One region of the Brevibacillus nigriterrae genome, then DNA from elsewhere that is predicted to be linked to it. Evidence: riboswitches for the same ligand, from Rfam matches in the RefSeq annotation. Region 1 holds a riboswitch; each other region holds the start of a gene.

What was found. A riboswitch is a leader RNA that binds a small molecule or an ion and turns the genes downstream of it on or off. The one in region 1 is predicted to bind cobalamin.
Region 2: another riboswitch for cobalamin. It lies ahead of ACPW7N_RS06210 (prenyltransferase/squalene oxidase repeat-containing protein); the one in region 1 lies ahead of cobO (cob(I)yrinic acid a,c-diamide adenosyltransferase).
Region 3: another riboswitch for cobalamin. It lies ahead of ACPW7N_RS11245 (energy-coupling factor ABC transporter permease); the one in region 1 lies ahead of cobO (cob(I)yrinic acid a,c-diamide adenosyltransferase).

Annotation. Positions count from the first base shown of each region.
Region 1 is NZ_JBNCMT010000013.1:93,761-99,082, reverse strand. Features, by position in the region: gene cobS (adenosylcobinamide-GDP ribazoletransferase) at 1-627, opposite strand, end outside; gene ACPW7N_RS11885 (bifunctional adenosylcobinamide kinase/adenosylcobinamide-phosphate guanylyltransferase) at 624-1,178, opposite strand; gene cobD (threonine-phosphate decarboxylase CobD) at 1,179-2,318, opposite strand; gene cobO (cob(I)yrinic acid a,c-diamide adenosyltransferase) at 2,318-2,878, opposite strand; cobalamin riboswitch at 2,972-3,171, opposite strand; gene ACPW7N_RS11870 (sensor histidine kinase) at 3,263-4,531, opposite strand; gene ACPW7N_RS11865 (response regulator transcription factor) at 4,524-5,210, opposite strand; gene ACPW7N_RS11860 (efflux RND transporter permease subunit) at 5,241-5,322, opposite strand, start outside.
Region 2 is NZ_JBNCMT010000006.1:66,494-71,815, reverse strand. Features, by position in the region: gene yfkAB (radical SAM/CxCxxxxC motif protein YfkAB) at 1-810, opposite strand, end outside; gene ACPW7N_RS06225 (DUF1385 domain-containing protein) at 892-1,530, shown strand; gene ACPW7N_RS06220 (hypothetical protein) at 1,544-1,804, shown strand; gene ACPW7N_RS06215 (hypothetical protein) at 1,979-2,308, opposite strand; cobalamin riboswitch at 2,475-2,659, shown strand; gene ACPW7N_RS06210 (prenyltransferase/squalene oxidase repeat-containing protein) at 2,837-4,162, shown strand; gene ACPW7N_RS06205 (S-layer homology domain-containing protein) at 4,176-5,322, shown strand, end outside.
Region 3 is NZ_JBNCMT010000012.1:110,725-116,046, forward strand. Features, by position in the region: gene ACPW7N_RS11235 (F390 synthetase-related protein) at 1-207, shown strand, start outside; gene ACPW7N_RS11240 (GNAT family N-acetyltransferase) at 188-1,330, shown strand; cobalamin riboswitch at 1,370-1,566, shown strand; gene ACPW7N_RS11245 (energy-coupling factor ABC transporter permease) at 1,743-2,483, shown strand; gene ACPW7N_RS11250 (energy-coupling factor ABC transporter substrate-binding protein) at 2,485-2,793, shown strand; gene cbiQ (cobalt ECF transporter T component CbiQ) at 2,780-3,565, shown strand; gene ACPW7N_RS11260 (energy-coupling factor ABC transporter ATP-binding protein) at 3,570-4,418, shown strand; gene ACPW7N_RS11265 (hypothetical protein) at 4,514-4,999, opposite strand; gene ACPW7N_RS11270 (2-hydroxyglutaryl-CoA dehydratase) at 5,086-5,322, opposite strand, start outside.

The sequences.
Region 1 (5,322 bases):
GCAAAGCCAAAATCCACCAATCGCCGTTATTGCAATTACCAGTAATGCCTGAGCACCGCCAATCAACCATCCGAGGATGACTGTCAGCAGTACGCCTAAGAACAAATACTTCCCTTGCAGCCCGCCTCGCATCCCACTTCCTAGGCCAGCTTTTGAGGCATACGGCCAGATCTGAATGGCGAACAGTACAAACGTACGAGCACAAACGGGAATGAGGATCAACCACATGCCATGATAGATTCCCTGAAGCTCATAAAGGGCGGAACCTTTTACCATCAAGAGCATCAGTACGGCCAGAACTCCCATCGCCCCGACACGGCTGTCCTTCATAATTTCGAGCATTTTATCTCGCTCTCGATTGCTGCCTAACCCGTCAGCAAGATCCATCCACCCGTCCAGATGGAGGCCCCCCGTAATATAGATCCAGAATACGAGCGTGAGCACCGTGGACAACTGAGAGGAAAACCACATTTCTGTCAATGTGTGAATCCCCATCAACAAACCGCCAATCACGAGGCCCACGAGCGGATAATAGTTTACACTTTTACCCCAATCCTCTTCCGAATAGTTATGGGTGGGAATCGGGACTCTCGTGAAGAAAGACAGGGCAAGCAGAAATGGCTTCATCCTTTGATCCTCCTGGGAATTCCGCAGAAGACCACATACACAGATTCAGCCTGACTGGCCAGCAATTGATTGGCTTCGCCCAACAAATCCGCATACCAGCGCCCCAGAGATGAGAGTGCTACTCCGCCCAGTCCTACCTCATTGGTAACAACCAGGTACGTCCGTTTGTCTTCGTTCATTGCCTGTACCCATTGCTGAATGGAAAGCAAAATCTGTTGCTGAATCTCCTGGTCGTACATCTTCTCCTCCGGGATCTGAATCAAACGGTTGCTGATCCAATTCGAGAGGCAGTCTACAAGCACGACCTCATAAGCTGGAGAAGAAACGAACATTTCTTCCAGGTGATTGGAAATCTCCAGCAACCCCCAATCAGCAGGACGACGGATTTGATGAAGCTGGATGCGGTGAGCCATTTCACTGTCCCAGGCTTTGCCTGTAGCCACGTACAACACTTTGCCAGTGGATGGTTCCAAAACCAGTTCATGAGCCAACTCTTCGGCAATTCTGCTCTTCCCTGACCGTACTCCTCCTGTGATAACGACAATACTCACTTACTCCCCCCGCCTCTCAGCCGTGTCTTTATCTTTGATTGAATCCTTGACCGTATCCCTGACTTCTATCATGGCAGCAAGCAGTTGTTCATTTTCTTCTCTCGTTCTTACCGCAATGCGAAAATGATAAGGCGATAATCCAGGATACATCGAGCAGTTACGGATCAGTATCCCTTTGTATCCCGTTTTTTGCTGAAGTTCATCTGCCGTGATTTCATCGGTGCAGCGAACCAAGAGATAATTGGCCTCACTGGGCATCACGCTCCAGCCAAGCTTTCGTTGCAATTGCTCAACAAGAAAAGCTCTCTCTGTCCGAATCAACTGACGTGTCTCTTGCTCATAATGCTCTTCTTTGACACACTGTTCTCCTGCAAGCAATGCCAATCCGTTGACACTCCACGTCACCTGTTTTTGTTTCATTCGATCGATCAACGCAGGATGGGCAATCGTATAGCCCAATCGCAAACCCGGTATCGCAAACATTTTGGTAAGCGAACGAATCAGCATGACTCGAGGAAACCGTTCCAGCTCATCCAGCAACGTAAGCTTGGAGCCATCCTCCACAAAGTGCAGGAATGCTTCATCCACTGCCAGATAAGTATTCGTGTGATCACACCACTTTGCCATCTCAATCAATTCATCTTTCGAATAAACCGTCCCTGTGGGGTTGTTCGGGCTGCCGATGAACACCAGATCTGTCTCTACAAATAATGGATACAGTTCATCTTTCCTCGCTTTGAAGCGCTCGACTTCCTTTGTATAACAGGCGATAATCTCAGCACCAAATTGTTTCGCCAACGTCTCGTATTCAGAGAAACAAGGATAAACGACCCCTACTTTCCTCGGCGCAAGTGCCAGAATCGCAAGTGCCATGCACTCGGCAGCACCGTTGCCTGGCAGTATCCACGCATCTGAAATCTGAAGCTTGTCGGCCAGTACTCTCCGAAATGAGCGATGCCCTGGATCAGGGTAGTGAACGATGGCCGTTAACCCTTCACGGATACTCTGCAAAATAGAATCCGGCGGCCCGAGCGGATTAATATTGGCGCTAAAATCCAGCATCTTCTCTCGCAAAATCCCAAAATGAGCTTCCGCAGTAACCAGGTCCCCGCCATGTCCGAATTGCTCCAATTGGCTCATCAGTATTCAATCCCCCGTACGGCTGGAATTCCTTCGTCATAGTAATGTCTGATTGCTTTCATTTCCGTAACCAGATCAGCCACAGCCATTAGTTCAGGGTGAGCATTGCGTCCCGTAATGACGAGATGCAATTGACGGGGGCGAGTACGGATCAACTCCATTACTTCTGCAAAGGGCAGGACATCTTCAATAGGAAACCGATTGATCGCAAGCGCATTATTCAATTCGTCAAGAATAATCAGGTCATAACTGCCGCTTTGAACCTTTTCCTTGGTTAAAGCCCACGCACTTTTCAAAGCTTCTCGATGTTCTTCCGGGGTTTTGGTCCAGGTAAAGCCTGCTCCCATCTGATGAATTTCTACGCCCAACTTCTCCAGCGTCAATTTTTCACCATACGTCCGCTCTGGCGACTTGATAAACTGAATCATCAGTACATTCAACCCTTGCCCAATCGCCCGAACAATCAATCCCAATGCAGCCGTTGTTTTCCCTTTTCCTTCTCCCGTATGGACAAGAAGCAGCCCTCTTTCTTTCGTTTTCACGCCTCTCCCCCCAAACATCCACAATAAAAAACGCTTTGACTCCCATCGGAATCAAAGCGTAAGCAGCAAGTATCAAGCGTCTGCAGACCTTTCCTTTAACCCGAAGGAATAGAAGTCGTATCCATTCAGGCAGGTCTCCTGGCTCAAGGATCATCGTTTTACTCCCCCTTCCCGTCTCGAACAGACAGTGGGCGCTGAAAGCAGTGAAGCAAAACTCCCCTTTTACAGTGGCGGGACCGCGTTGGTTTTTCACCAAACTTCCCTTTTAACCTCACGTACACTTCGTGAGGACCTGATTGCATTCGATATTCAATTGTTCATGATCTGCAAAACTATATCTCTAATCATAACAAAGTACGAAGAGGAATCAAGCACTATTTCGGTAGGTGTGTGCAAATGCCGTTATCCCTTGCCTTTGACAGGAAGTGTGACAAAAAAGGTAGCCCCTGCTCCTTCTTCGCTTTCTACACGAATTTTGCCTCCATGTGATTCCACGATCCACTTGGCGATCGACAGGCCCAAGCCCGTTCCTTCTACTGTTCGAGACCTCATTTTGTCTCCCTGGAAGAATCGGTCAAACACAAAGGGGATATCTTCCTTAGCAATGCCAATTCCCTGATCACTGACTGATACTGTCACCCAATTTCCGTCTCTTCGGCACTCAACCGTAATGAGCCCGTGATCGAGTGAATATTTCAACGCATTATCCAGCAAGATGACCAGCAACTGCCGGACTCGCTCCTCATCAGCCACGATTTCAACCACTGGTTCCAGCTTGGTTTCGATTTGAATTTGCTTGAGCGTGGCCAATTGGCGAAAGGATTGTACACTGGAAGTAATCAGCTCATCGACAAACAGTTTCTTTTTGATCAGTTGCACCTCGTCTGAGTCCGAGCGGGCAAGTGTCAAAAGATCAGAAACCAGTTTATTCAGCCTTCTCGTCTCCTGAATTCCGACGACGATATTCTCGCTTTCCTGTTCAATCGTATGGTCAGGATTGCGAAAAAGCCGTTCGAGGTGAATCTGGATAACTGACAATGGTGTACGCAATTCATGGGAAGCATCTGCGACGAACTGCTGCTGTTTCTCCCATGCTGACTGAATCGGAATCAATGCTCTCTTGGCAAGGAACAGCCCAATAATGACCGCAATGAGTATGCTGATGGCACTGCCAATTCCAATCACCTGAAGCAGACTGCCGAGCATCTCCTCTTCCGGTTCAAGATTATAGACAAGCTGAACCGTACGAAGCTCTTTGAACGGGCCTTGGGCAGGATTTCTTGCTGCTTCGATATTCAATGTGTACACCCGGCAAGGCTGCCCATTTACGGTGACTGTAGCCAAGCCTTCCATCTCGGTGAACTGTAGCAACGGGTCAATATCTGACCTCTCCACCATGTTATTGTCCGTGCTGGCAATCAATTGGCCCTTGTCTTTCCAAAACAGAGTAATGATTCGATGGTCAGGAGCGATCAGTCGCCTTTTCTCGCCTTTTGGAAAAAAGATCTTCGTCTCTCGCATATGCTTAGCAATTTGCTGCAATTTCATATCCACCTGAGAGTACAACGTAAATTTCATGGAAAAATAAACGGCGCTCCCCAGTGCATTCAGCAGCAAAACCAGGACGATTGCATTAAACAGCACCAGACGGATACGAGTCTTTCTAAACATGCTCTTTTTTCTCCTTCAGCATATACCCAACATTGCGTATCGTCCGAATATAGTTTCCACAACCGAGGTCAGACAGCTTTTTTCGCAAGTAATGCACATACACCTCAACAATGCCATAATTCGCTTCCGAGTCGATTCCCCATACTCGATCAAAGATTTGCTCTCTGGTTAAAATTTGTTCCCGATTGTACAGAAAGTATTTCAACAGTTCATACTCTTTGCTGGTCAGCTTCAAGGGAGTCTCATCGACATACCCGTCATACTCTTTTTCCTTCAGCTTGATCGGTCCGTATGACAAATCGCCTTCGATACCCATTTTGCCATTGCGGCGCAACAACGCCCTGACTCTTGCCAGCAGCTCTTCCACCGCAAAGGGCTTGACCAGATAATCATCTGCTCCTGCATCAAGACCTTTCACTCGAGCATCCACGCTGTCTTTGGCTGTCAAGAACAAGACAGGGGTGCGAATTCCGTCGGCACGCAGCTTCTTTACCAAGGATAGGCCATTCAATCCTGGCATCATAATGTCCAGGAGAAGCATGTCATAAATGCCTTTTTCAGCGAGATAAAGGCCCTCGTCACCACGTTCAGCGGTATCAACCGCATAGCCTTCCTCACGCAAAAGGTCAGATATGGCATGGAGCAGAGATACCTCATCCTCTACAGCAAGAATACGCACAACCATTCACACCCTCGGTTCATTTTTACTCTACTTTTCTATCGTAACTGATTTTGTTTTGCGAAAGGAAAAAAGATTTGTCACTTTTCGCAGACGAATCGAGAAGTCATCC
Region 2 (5,322 bases), on a different contig from region 1:
CTGATCATCTTGGCGTTCACTGCATGCATAGAATGGCAGTGTGCCGAACAGCATCCACATGTCTTCATCACGAACATCCAACATATGATGGATAGACGAACGCAATTGATCCAGTGATAATAATTCCATATCCCTTGCGAAATCGCTCGCGTACATCGGATGAACCTCATGTCGTTTACAGCCCAGTTCACGGACGAGCTCATGAATTTCTTTCAAGTGTGGCAATGTACGAATGTTGATCATTGTTTCTGCGGAGACAAATACGCCTGCTTCAGCCAGCTTTCGCGTATTTTCCAGCATATTTTGGAAAAGGATTTCAGCCTGTCCAAGCGAAACTGCGTGTGGTGTTTTTGCGTACACTATTGATAAGAACTCTTCGGCTGTCTTCCAGTTCATCGAGATGTGCATAACATCTATGTAAGGCAAAATAGTCTCATATCGGCTGTACGGCATGGTCATGTTGGAGTTGATCTGCGAACGAAGTCCCCGTTTGGCAGCATATTGCAAGAGGGGGAGAATGGTTTCATTCACGTTTCGTTCACTAAACATCGGTTCCCCGCCTGTTATACTGATGGTATGCAGATCTTCTGCTTCGTCAAGCCGATGTAAGAGTAGCTCAATTGGTAATTGTTCATCATCTTTGGCACTGAGCGTTTCACCAACGGCACAGTGTTCACAGCGTAAATTACACATATTCGTTACGGTAAACTCAACACTTGTCAATTTATAGTGAGGAGGCTTTGCCTGATATAACGGATCCCATGGGTCATACGCCGGGGTTAGTGGTTTGGATGGTGCATAACGAGTCAATTGAAAAACCTCCCTATTACAGACAATCATAAAATACTTTACCATTATATCGGGGAAAACGGAGAAGGAGAATATGAAATTATGATTACAGGAATCTCTTTTGGCCGTGGCGTTCTTTTTCATAATCGAAAAGTCCTGGCTTGTGCCGAAGTGAGGGGTGGGGTAATCCATAGCTGGGCAGAGCCCATTACCTTTCGTACCTTGTTCAAAATGTGGTGGAGAATCATCTTTGCCATCCCGTGGTACTATCAGTTATTTCATATTTGTCTCGTGCTTTCCATCTTGTTTTTTAACATAGACCCTCTGTGGCTGATCATTTATGGGGTAGGCTATCATTTTGTTTTTCCGAAGCAACTGAAGCAGTTCCACGGTGCGGAGCATAAAGTTTTTAGTTATCAGGGAGAAAAGAAGCTGGAACACTGGAACGAAATCCGTCAAGCGTCTATTGTGAACAGCGGATGTTCGACCAATTATGTTACTTATTTCTTTGTTTTCTTCCTGCCGGTTTGTTGGTTCTTGCCGCTGTGGGAGAGTGTACTGATTGGTGCGGGGGGAATGGTCGCCGGATTGATCGGGGAAAGATATATTCGTTCCTATTTGAAGCCGTTTTTCGTGATATCCGGTTTTCTTCAGAAATATGTAACCACAAAAGAACCAGAACGCATCCATCTGGAGACGGCTATTCGTTCGTACCGCCTGTTTCAACATATTCAAAAGTAAGGGATCGATTGATATGGGTACGAATAAGTTAATCTATGTCATGATCGGGTTGGTTGGATTAGCTTTGATCTTTCAGATATTTGGTCTCATGATCGAATACGTGTCAGATCATCAACGAGGAGCTATCCTGAGCAAATTTTCGACGATTTCGTTAGGTCTGTTCGTCTTGTTGCAAGGGGTTTGGCTCTACGCTGAAAAGAGGGACTGGATTTCATCTGTATTTTTTGTCCTATGTGCAGTTGGTTTTGTTTCCATCATCGTTCAAATGGTGTAAAAAAAGAACACCGACGGTTCCAAAAGGGGCCATCGGTGTTCTTTTTTCTGTGAAAAACGTCTCGACGTTTTTACCGAAGTAAATGCCAGATGTTACGCTGAGGCACCTTGTCATAAAAGTGGATGTGACCGCTTGCGGGCAACAAAACGGTCATGACCGTTTTTGTGCAAGCGATTATTTATCTTTGCCAATTGCAAAGAATGGGTTCACGGATGCAAACGTAGTATAGGAAGATTTCACAAGTTCTTGCACATTTTTTTGGAAGGTTGTTTGGAGTTCACGAGTTTCTTTTACGAAAGCTTCCAATTTTTCGATGTTTGCTTTGCGTGCTTCCTCTGACTGGTTCAGCAAGTCTTTTGCCTGTGATTGCGCTTGTTCTTGCAAAAAGCTAACGAATGCTGCAGTAGTCAATGCTGTATTAAAGATGGTTTCGTTGGCGGCTTGGAACACTTGAAAAGTTGCTTGCAACAATTGCTCCTGATTTTCAACTGTGTTTTGGCTCATTACCGATACCTCCTAGGTTATTCTGCCATTCATGTGAAAACGGCAGATAGTATAATATTGCTCTTATGTGTAATTTACACCTATGTGATATGCTCTGTCAATGCTTGAATTCAACATATTTTTCTTGTACTCCCTCTTACTGGTGTGATAGCATTTGAATGGACAATTGAATCAGTGTTGTTTTGGTGACGTTTTTTACGTTGAAAAGGGAAAGTGGTGCAATTCCACTACAGCCCCCGCTACTGTAATCACTGACACTCTTATTATTTGATGCCACTGGGAAACCTGGGAAGGCTGGATGAGGGTGAATGAAGTGTAAGTCAGGAGACCTGCCAGAACGAGGTACTGCCTTTTTCGGTGTGGAAAAAAGGGGTAAAAATCGTGTCAAGTGATGCAAGATCAAGCAGCTTTAGAAAGCTTTGCTCTCACGATAACAATCCCCCTGACCTCTGGTTTGGGGGTTTTTCTTGTGAAGAAGCAATGTACAAAACATTCAGTTAGATGGAAATGAGAAAGGGGAAAAGACTTATGCAAGCAGTTATCCGCTCTTTTACACATCGTTTCAGTTGGCTACTCATTCTTAGTCTGGTGCTTACTTCTGTTTTCCAAATGCAAACCGTTCAGGCAACATCTGACCTCGAAAACGGAGTAAACAGTTCTTTGAAGAAAACGGTGAAATATTATTACAAGAGTAACCGAAAATATGATTTCAACACGTTTGACTGGGAACTCATCGGCCTCAGTGCAGCGGGAGAGAAGCTGGCTACACGCAAATGGCAAGATAAAGCAGGCAAAACAGCGATTGATACTTGGGCAGGCAAAGCGAAAGACATCAAAGACGCTGGTTCATTGGCGAAGTTGTCAATCGGGTTGATCCATAACGGATACGATCCAACGAACTTTAATGGAATCAATCTGTTGGAGCGCATCGCTGATTCTCAAGAGAAAAATGGAAAAATGGGCGATGATACATACACCGTTTTCAACCACGTTTTGTCCATACTTGCCTTGGAAATGTACGAATACCCATATGACCGCAAGAAAGCAACTCAGTTCTTGTTGGAACGTTATGACGATTTCAATTTGATTGACGAAGATGCATTCACTCTAAATGCTCTTTCCTTACTGGAAGATCAAGACGGAGTGGAGGAAGCGAAAAAAGCGATTCTTGAAAAGCTGGAAAAAGAACAACAAGATGACGGGTCCTTCATTTCCTACGGCAGCGCAAGTCTCGATTCTACTATTCAGGTACTCATTGGGTTAACGACAATCGGTGAAGATGTGTTCGCAGAACCTTGGAATAAAAGTGTAGAGTTCCTGCTTGCTAACCAAATGGCTGACGGTGGATTCCAGGCGCTATGGCAGCCAGGCTCATCGAATGCATTCACAACAGAAAACGCTCTGATTGCCTTAGCAACCGTTCGTGAAGGAAACTCTCTCTTCCAGGTATTGACGGATAAAGAAAAAGCAGCACTCAAGGTCTATGTGCCCGTTGTCGATTTGTCCAAACAAGTGAAAGTATACGACGGATTGGATAACTTCCTTTCAGGTAAAGAAGTGAAACAAGCAGGCAACACATTCTCCATAAACGGAAAACAGTTGCTCATGCGTGTCAATGTTGAAGGAATTGCCAAAGAAGAGAAGCCAGTTGCCGTTATGGTCAAAGTGATGAAGGGTGCTGACGTTGTCGATGTAGCAATGGTGGAATCAAACTCATCAGCAGCACAGAACCTGACTGCCGGATTTACACTTGCGAGCGGAACCTACACCGTAGAAATCAACTACTGGTACGGATTAGCTGACAAACCTGAGGTAGCCAAGGAGAGCATTACCTTCGTTGCATCAGTGAAATAGGAGCTGACTTTCGATGAGACAAAAATGGCTTATTTGGCTGACATCTGCCGTTCTCCTGCTCACAAGTTGGATTTCTTCATCAGGATCAGGTATGGCGGAGGAAGCTACTGCCGCCATACAGGCCAAACAAGTCGAAAACAAATTGCAGGTGAACGGGAATACCAGTCCGACCGATCCGACCTGGGTACCACTGCTCGTCAAGGACGCACAAGGACAGCTTTTGTACTTTCAGGATGTGGGCGGCGGGGGCAAAGAATTTCAGCTTGAAATCAATTTGCCCGAGTGGACAGCATACGGAACGGCGGAAGCCATTCTCTACTCGGGTACTCCCGTTTCCCAGCATTTTGAGATCAAAAAACCACAGGACACGGGAAGTAAGAAAATCAGTGTATCACTTAAAATCATAGGGTACGATGACGAGGAAATTGTAAAGAATACCAGTTTTCGAATCAGTCAGGGGTCATCTGTTTTCCAGCTTTTGCGCTATGCTTCAGAAGAAAAGAACTTCGATTATGAAGTGAGAGATCCTGAGCAAGACGGGCAAGATGTGTATCTGCTAAGTATTGATGGACTTGCTGAATTCGATAAAGGTCCCGGAAGCGGTTGGGTTTACAAAGTGAACGATAAAGGTCCGCCAATGTCGATCGATCGTTACATGCTTCGAGACGGTGATGATGTCGAAATTCTATATACGACGGATATGGGCAAATCCCAAAATGTAACATCAGGAGACTCTATCTCAAACGCCTATCAGGCAACAACTTCAGCTTATGTGAGTTCAGCAATTAACCAGCTAGTTCAGGCGAAGAGTGTGGATGAGATCGTCACCATCGTTCACAATCTGCTTATCGATCTATCGAATTATGAGCTGGAAAAACAAGCTGCATTTGTACCGGATGTTGCAGTGTTTTTGCAAGCAGCATATGAACAGGCAGGGAAAATGCAGGTGAAGGAAAGCAGGATCGTAAATCCGCTTGAGCCGGATATTCAGGAGCTTTCCCTTTTGAAAACAAGGGAATTAATGGATGATCAGTCAGAACTGCTTGAGGAACTAAACGAGCTTCTTGAGAACTCAACATTGTATAAACCATTGTTGAAAGACTTGAAGCAAGTGATTCTCGTACCGTTTCCGGTAAATTCCGAGTCAAGGGTAGCAAAGG
Region 3 (5,322 bases), on a different contig from region 1:
CAGGACTCCCCACTGGAGATGACGATCTACCTGGATGCACCAGAACAGGTGGAAAGCCTCGTGAGAGCATCGATAGAATCTATGTGCACAGAACTGGGAACGGCAATCCCGACCATTCGCTTCAATCCATATAACCATGTTCCAACAGATAAAAAGCTACGCCGGGTGGAAAGAAGGTTTCCAATCAATGACGATCAGGTGGTATGATCAAAAGAATTTGCATGAGTGCGAATGGGGAGAAAGCGAGAACCAGCAGTACGCTCGAAAATTCCTGACTCCGTTCATCGAGAATGGAACAGCGAAATACATTGCCAATGTAAACACTAGGGTTGGTATCCTAACAGTCGATGAGTTGGTTCTGCCAGTCACGGTAAATGATGCTGAATATGGAAACTCGTATGTCGTTTCACCTTTTGATCAGTACATTACCTATACCAAAGAGGAATTGTATCTAATCAAAAATCCGCTGCTGGAATCAATACTAGGCGGCTTTCTGTCGGGTTTTGGCTCGTTGCTTCGCTTGCTTTCAATCAACAAGGTCGTCATCGTCAACAACTGGATGGTCTCAACAAATCTCTACCCGTACATCAAGCGGGAGCAGCTGGCGCAAATCAAAGCGTTTCTCTTAAAAAAGTTCCCCGACCATGCCATCATCTTTCGCTCTGTCGAGGACTACCGGAATCAATCGCTGTTTGAGTCTCTCACTCAGATGGGCTTTCACATGCTGATAAGTCGCCAAATCTTTCTAATGGACACTTCTCAAAGGATCAATTCAAGGGCACGCTACAACTTGGGAAAAGACGAAAAGATACTGGCGCATACCCCCTACCAAGTCGTTGAACACGGTGAAATTCTGGCAGACGATATGCAAAGAATTCTCGATAATTACAATGCGTTGTATCTGGAGAAGTACTCGCCCAACAACCCGCAGTTTACCGATGAATTCTTTCATCTGGCTCACAAAGAGCGATTGCTCCAGATGAAGCTATTAAAAAAGGATGGCCATGTAGATGCCATCCTCGGATATTTCCATCGTGACGGGGTAATGACTACCCCTTTGTTTGGTTATGATACACGCCTCCCTAAAGAGTGGGGGCTGTATCGAATGATCTCCCTGCTTTTGCTGTACGATGCAAGGAAATACGGCTATCTTTTGCATGCAAGCTCGGGCGCAGCCGAGTTTAAAAAGTCCCGGGGCGCACTCGAGAGCTTTGAGTATAATGCCGTTTATCTCAATCATCTGCCCTGGGTTCGAAAGCTCCCGTGGCGCTTGTTGAAATCTCTGCTTGAAAAAGTGGCGAAGCCGCTGGTGCAGAAGTATTCGAGATAGTATTTTTACCAACAATGTAGTAGAATTGATGAAAACAACCAAATATTGTTGCTTTATGGTGCTGTTTGATTGACATCTCGATCAAACGGCTTAATAGGGAAGTTCGGTACAAATCCGACACGGACCCGCCACTGTGATGCTGACATCTGTTTCTAATGCCACTGGTTCCAAGACTGGGAAGGCGAAACAGATGGTTGAAGCTAAGTCAGGAGACCTGCCATAGAGAACAAACACTGCAAAACCTACGGGAGTTAGGGAGGTGTTTACGATGATGGCGAGAATGAATAACAGGGCAAGCCCCGAAACCATCAAGCGATATATCATGTCGTAGTAACGCACTTCTTTTCCAAATGGAAAGAAGTGCTTTTTTATTTTTGTTAGTCGTACATTTAGTAAAGTGGGAGTGATACTGATGAAACAGTTGAAAATGAGCGTCTTTTTCTTGTTTATGTTCCTATGTATTCCAGAGCAAGCATACGCAATGCACATCATGGAAGGTTTCCTGCCCGTCCGATGGTCATTATTCTGGTGGGCTGTGACCATTCCTTTTTTACTCGTGGGCCTGTACTCCATTCAGAAGAAAGTAAAGCAACATCCTGAAATCAAAATGATGCTGGGCCTATCCGGTGCATTTGCCTTTGTATTATCCGCCTTAAAGATTCCTTCTGTGACCGGCAGTTGCTCGCATCCTACCGGAGTTGGGCTTGGCACCGTTTTGTTTGGCCCGACAGCAATGAGCGTCGTCGGATTTATCGTTCTCCTGTTTCAATCGTTACTGTTAGCTCATGGTGGTTTAACGACGTTAGGTGCCAATGCCTTTTCCATGGCGGTCGTCGGTCCCTTCCTTGCCTATTTTGTCTATAAAGCTTCTACAAAGGCGGGTTTATCATTTTCCGTGGCTGTATTTTTGGCAGCTACGTTAGGGGATCTCGGTACCTATCTCATGACATCGATCCAGCTTGCGTTGTCCTTTCCTTCTGAGGTCGGTGGCGTATTCGCTTCCTTTGCCAAGTTTTCAGGTATTTTTGCTCTGACCCAAATTCCGTTGGCGATTAGTGAAGGACTATTGACCGTCATCGTGATGAACATCCTGACCAAATATAATTTCAGAGAATTAAAGATGCTGCAAATCTTGACCAAGGAGGCACGCTAACATGAAAAAGAACACGTTGCTACTGCTTGTAGTGGTTTTCCTCGCCGTCGTTCCGCTTTTTATCCAGCAAGGGGCAGAGTTTAGCGGAGCCGATGGTCAGGCCGAAGCTGCCATCCAGGAAATCTCTCCTGACTATGAGCCTTGGTTTACCAGCGTTTGGGAACCTCCTAGTGCCGAAATTGAGAGCTTACTTTTTGCTCTGCAGGCAGCGATTGGGGCAGGTTTCATTGGTTATTATATCGGTTTCATGAGGGGAAAGAGCAAGCGAGACGAGCAGCAGGAAGAAAAGGTGTATCATGCTGCTGATTGATAAGTATGCTTATTTCAATCGGTTACGACATGTTCACCCAGTCGAAAAGGCGACCCTTTCGCTTGGTCTGCTTCTCTTTTCACTGATTGCGAAGGACCCCTTGGTTTCACTCATCACGTTTCTTGTAATGAGTACTTTTGTTGTCTGGGCAGCACGTATTCCCTCTTCCTATTATGGAAAACTTCTGTTGGCACCTGTATTTTTCTTGCTTTCAGGTGTGATTACCCTGCTTTTTTCAGTCACCGATGGACAGGCAGCGATCGTTCACCCGATTTGGAATGTGCATGTGTGGAATTGGCAGATTTTTATTAGCAAGTCGAGTATGGAGCAGGTTGTGAACCTAATCTTTCGTGTACTGGGGGGTATCAGTTGTCTGTACTTTCTCATCCTGACCACACCGATTACCGTCATGCTGGGGCTTCTGCGCAAACTGAGACTGCCCCCCCTGCTGCTTGACCTGATCGCATTAACCTATCGCTTTATCTTTGTTTTCCTGGAGACAGCAGCCATGATCCATCAGGCACAGACGTCCCGCTTGGGTTACATCACCATTCGACAAAGCCTCAAGTCACTTGGTCAGCTTGTCGCCACCTTGTTTTTGAAATCATTCCATCGATCCAGTCAGCTATCCATTGCGATGGACTCCCGCTGCTACGAGAATGATATTGTACTGGTAGAACAAACGTATCCTGTCTCTTTTTTGAACTGGTTTTTAATCGCAGGGATATTCACTGCCATGCTTACGGTATATTGGCAATTTGGAGGATATTGAAAAAATGAAGCCGCTTCTTTTTGACATCGAGCAAATAACCCATACTTATATCGATAACACATTGGCTCTGAAAAACATTACACTTAGCATCCAGCAAGGGAAAAAAATCGCACTCTTGGGCAACAATGGCGCAGGCAAATCGACGCTGTTTTTGCACTTGAATGGCATCCTCCGACCAACAAGCGGAACGATCCGTTTTCTGGGAAAAGACATTACGTATAGCCGGGATTCGCTTCGCTCGTTGCGCAAACAGGTAGGCATTGTTTTTCAGGACCCGGATGCCCAGTTGTTTTCAGCCAGTGTGCTGGAGGACATTTCCTTTGGCCCGCAAAACTTAGGGCTATCCAGGGAAGACGTTCTGCGAAAAGTCGAATGGGCAATGGAACTGACAGAAACAACGCCTTTAAAAGATAAACCCACTCATTTTTTAAGCATCGGTCAAAAAAAGCGTGTAGCGATTGCAGGAGTCCTTGCGATGGAACCGGAAGTCATCATTCTCGATGAGCCGACTGCTGGGCTGGATTCCTATTTTTCAAGGCAGATCATGCAAGTGCTCGATCATATCCACCAACAAAACAAGACCATTATCCTGTCAACCCATGACGTCAATCTTGCCTATCAGTGGGCCGATGAGATCATTGTCATGCACGATGGTGAAATTTTGGGTCAGGGTGAGCCTGCGCAGGTGTTTGAACAAGAGGATTGGCTACATAAGGCTCATCTGGAAAAACCGTGGATACTCGAAACCTTTCAGTTTCTGTTGGGTAAACATCTCGTTGATTCTGGAACAGCCGCACCGAAAAGCAGAGATGAGCTATATCAATTTATTGCTGCAAAACAAAAAGAGAGGTAGATTTCCTTTGCTTGAACCAAAGGTAAAGGAATTGTTGAGAAAGTAAAAAACTGTTGAGGAAATTTTCTCAACAGTTTTTACTGCTTTACAGGGTATCAATTTCTTGTTCGTTTTAATTCCGGCTTGAAAACTTCCTCTAGCCATGATTGATAGACATAAATAACAATGGATATTGTGACGAAAATACCGAAACGACCCCACGGAGTAATGGTAACCAATTGATAAATCCCCAATTTTTCCTGAAATAAATAATGAATAGGATAAACTGCGAACATAAAGTCCAATACGATATTAGTCAGCAAATAAAACCAAAATCGTCCATATGTAAAATAAAAAATCCATATCGTTACAATTAAAAAACCACCTAGTACACCTGAACCAAAAGCAGGTTTCAACCAAGGTAAAATGGATACTTTAATTATCCAATGATTTAGATTGTAAGCAACCAGGTTATAAAGGACCATTAGAAAAGAAGCCAAAATAGCCGCAGGCATAAATCGTTTAATATCTACCCTTTTCAATAAAAATAATGTAAACCATGGAGCGATCAATACCGTCCACAATGTAATTTTGCTCAGCATTCGACCCACCCTTTTTGTACAGTTTGCATTATTACTCTTTACTGGTAATTATTATTTTATCCATATAGTCATATTATAAAGCCCCTTTATTGAAAAGGGGTCATTTCACGTATTCTTGTGTCATATACCAGATTCGCCGCTCTACAAGCAACGAAATGACGGGTTGTTCGAAACGGATGAGTAAATTTCGAGCAGTTTGATAAGCTACGTAGCTGCTCAGCCGTAAATGCTTTTCTTGCAACAGCTTCGTCAAATTCCTTTTGCGCAGCCTGTTTTGCTTTAAACAACATCATTTGTATGCGACTGTAAACGTTGATCGCTCC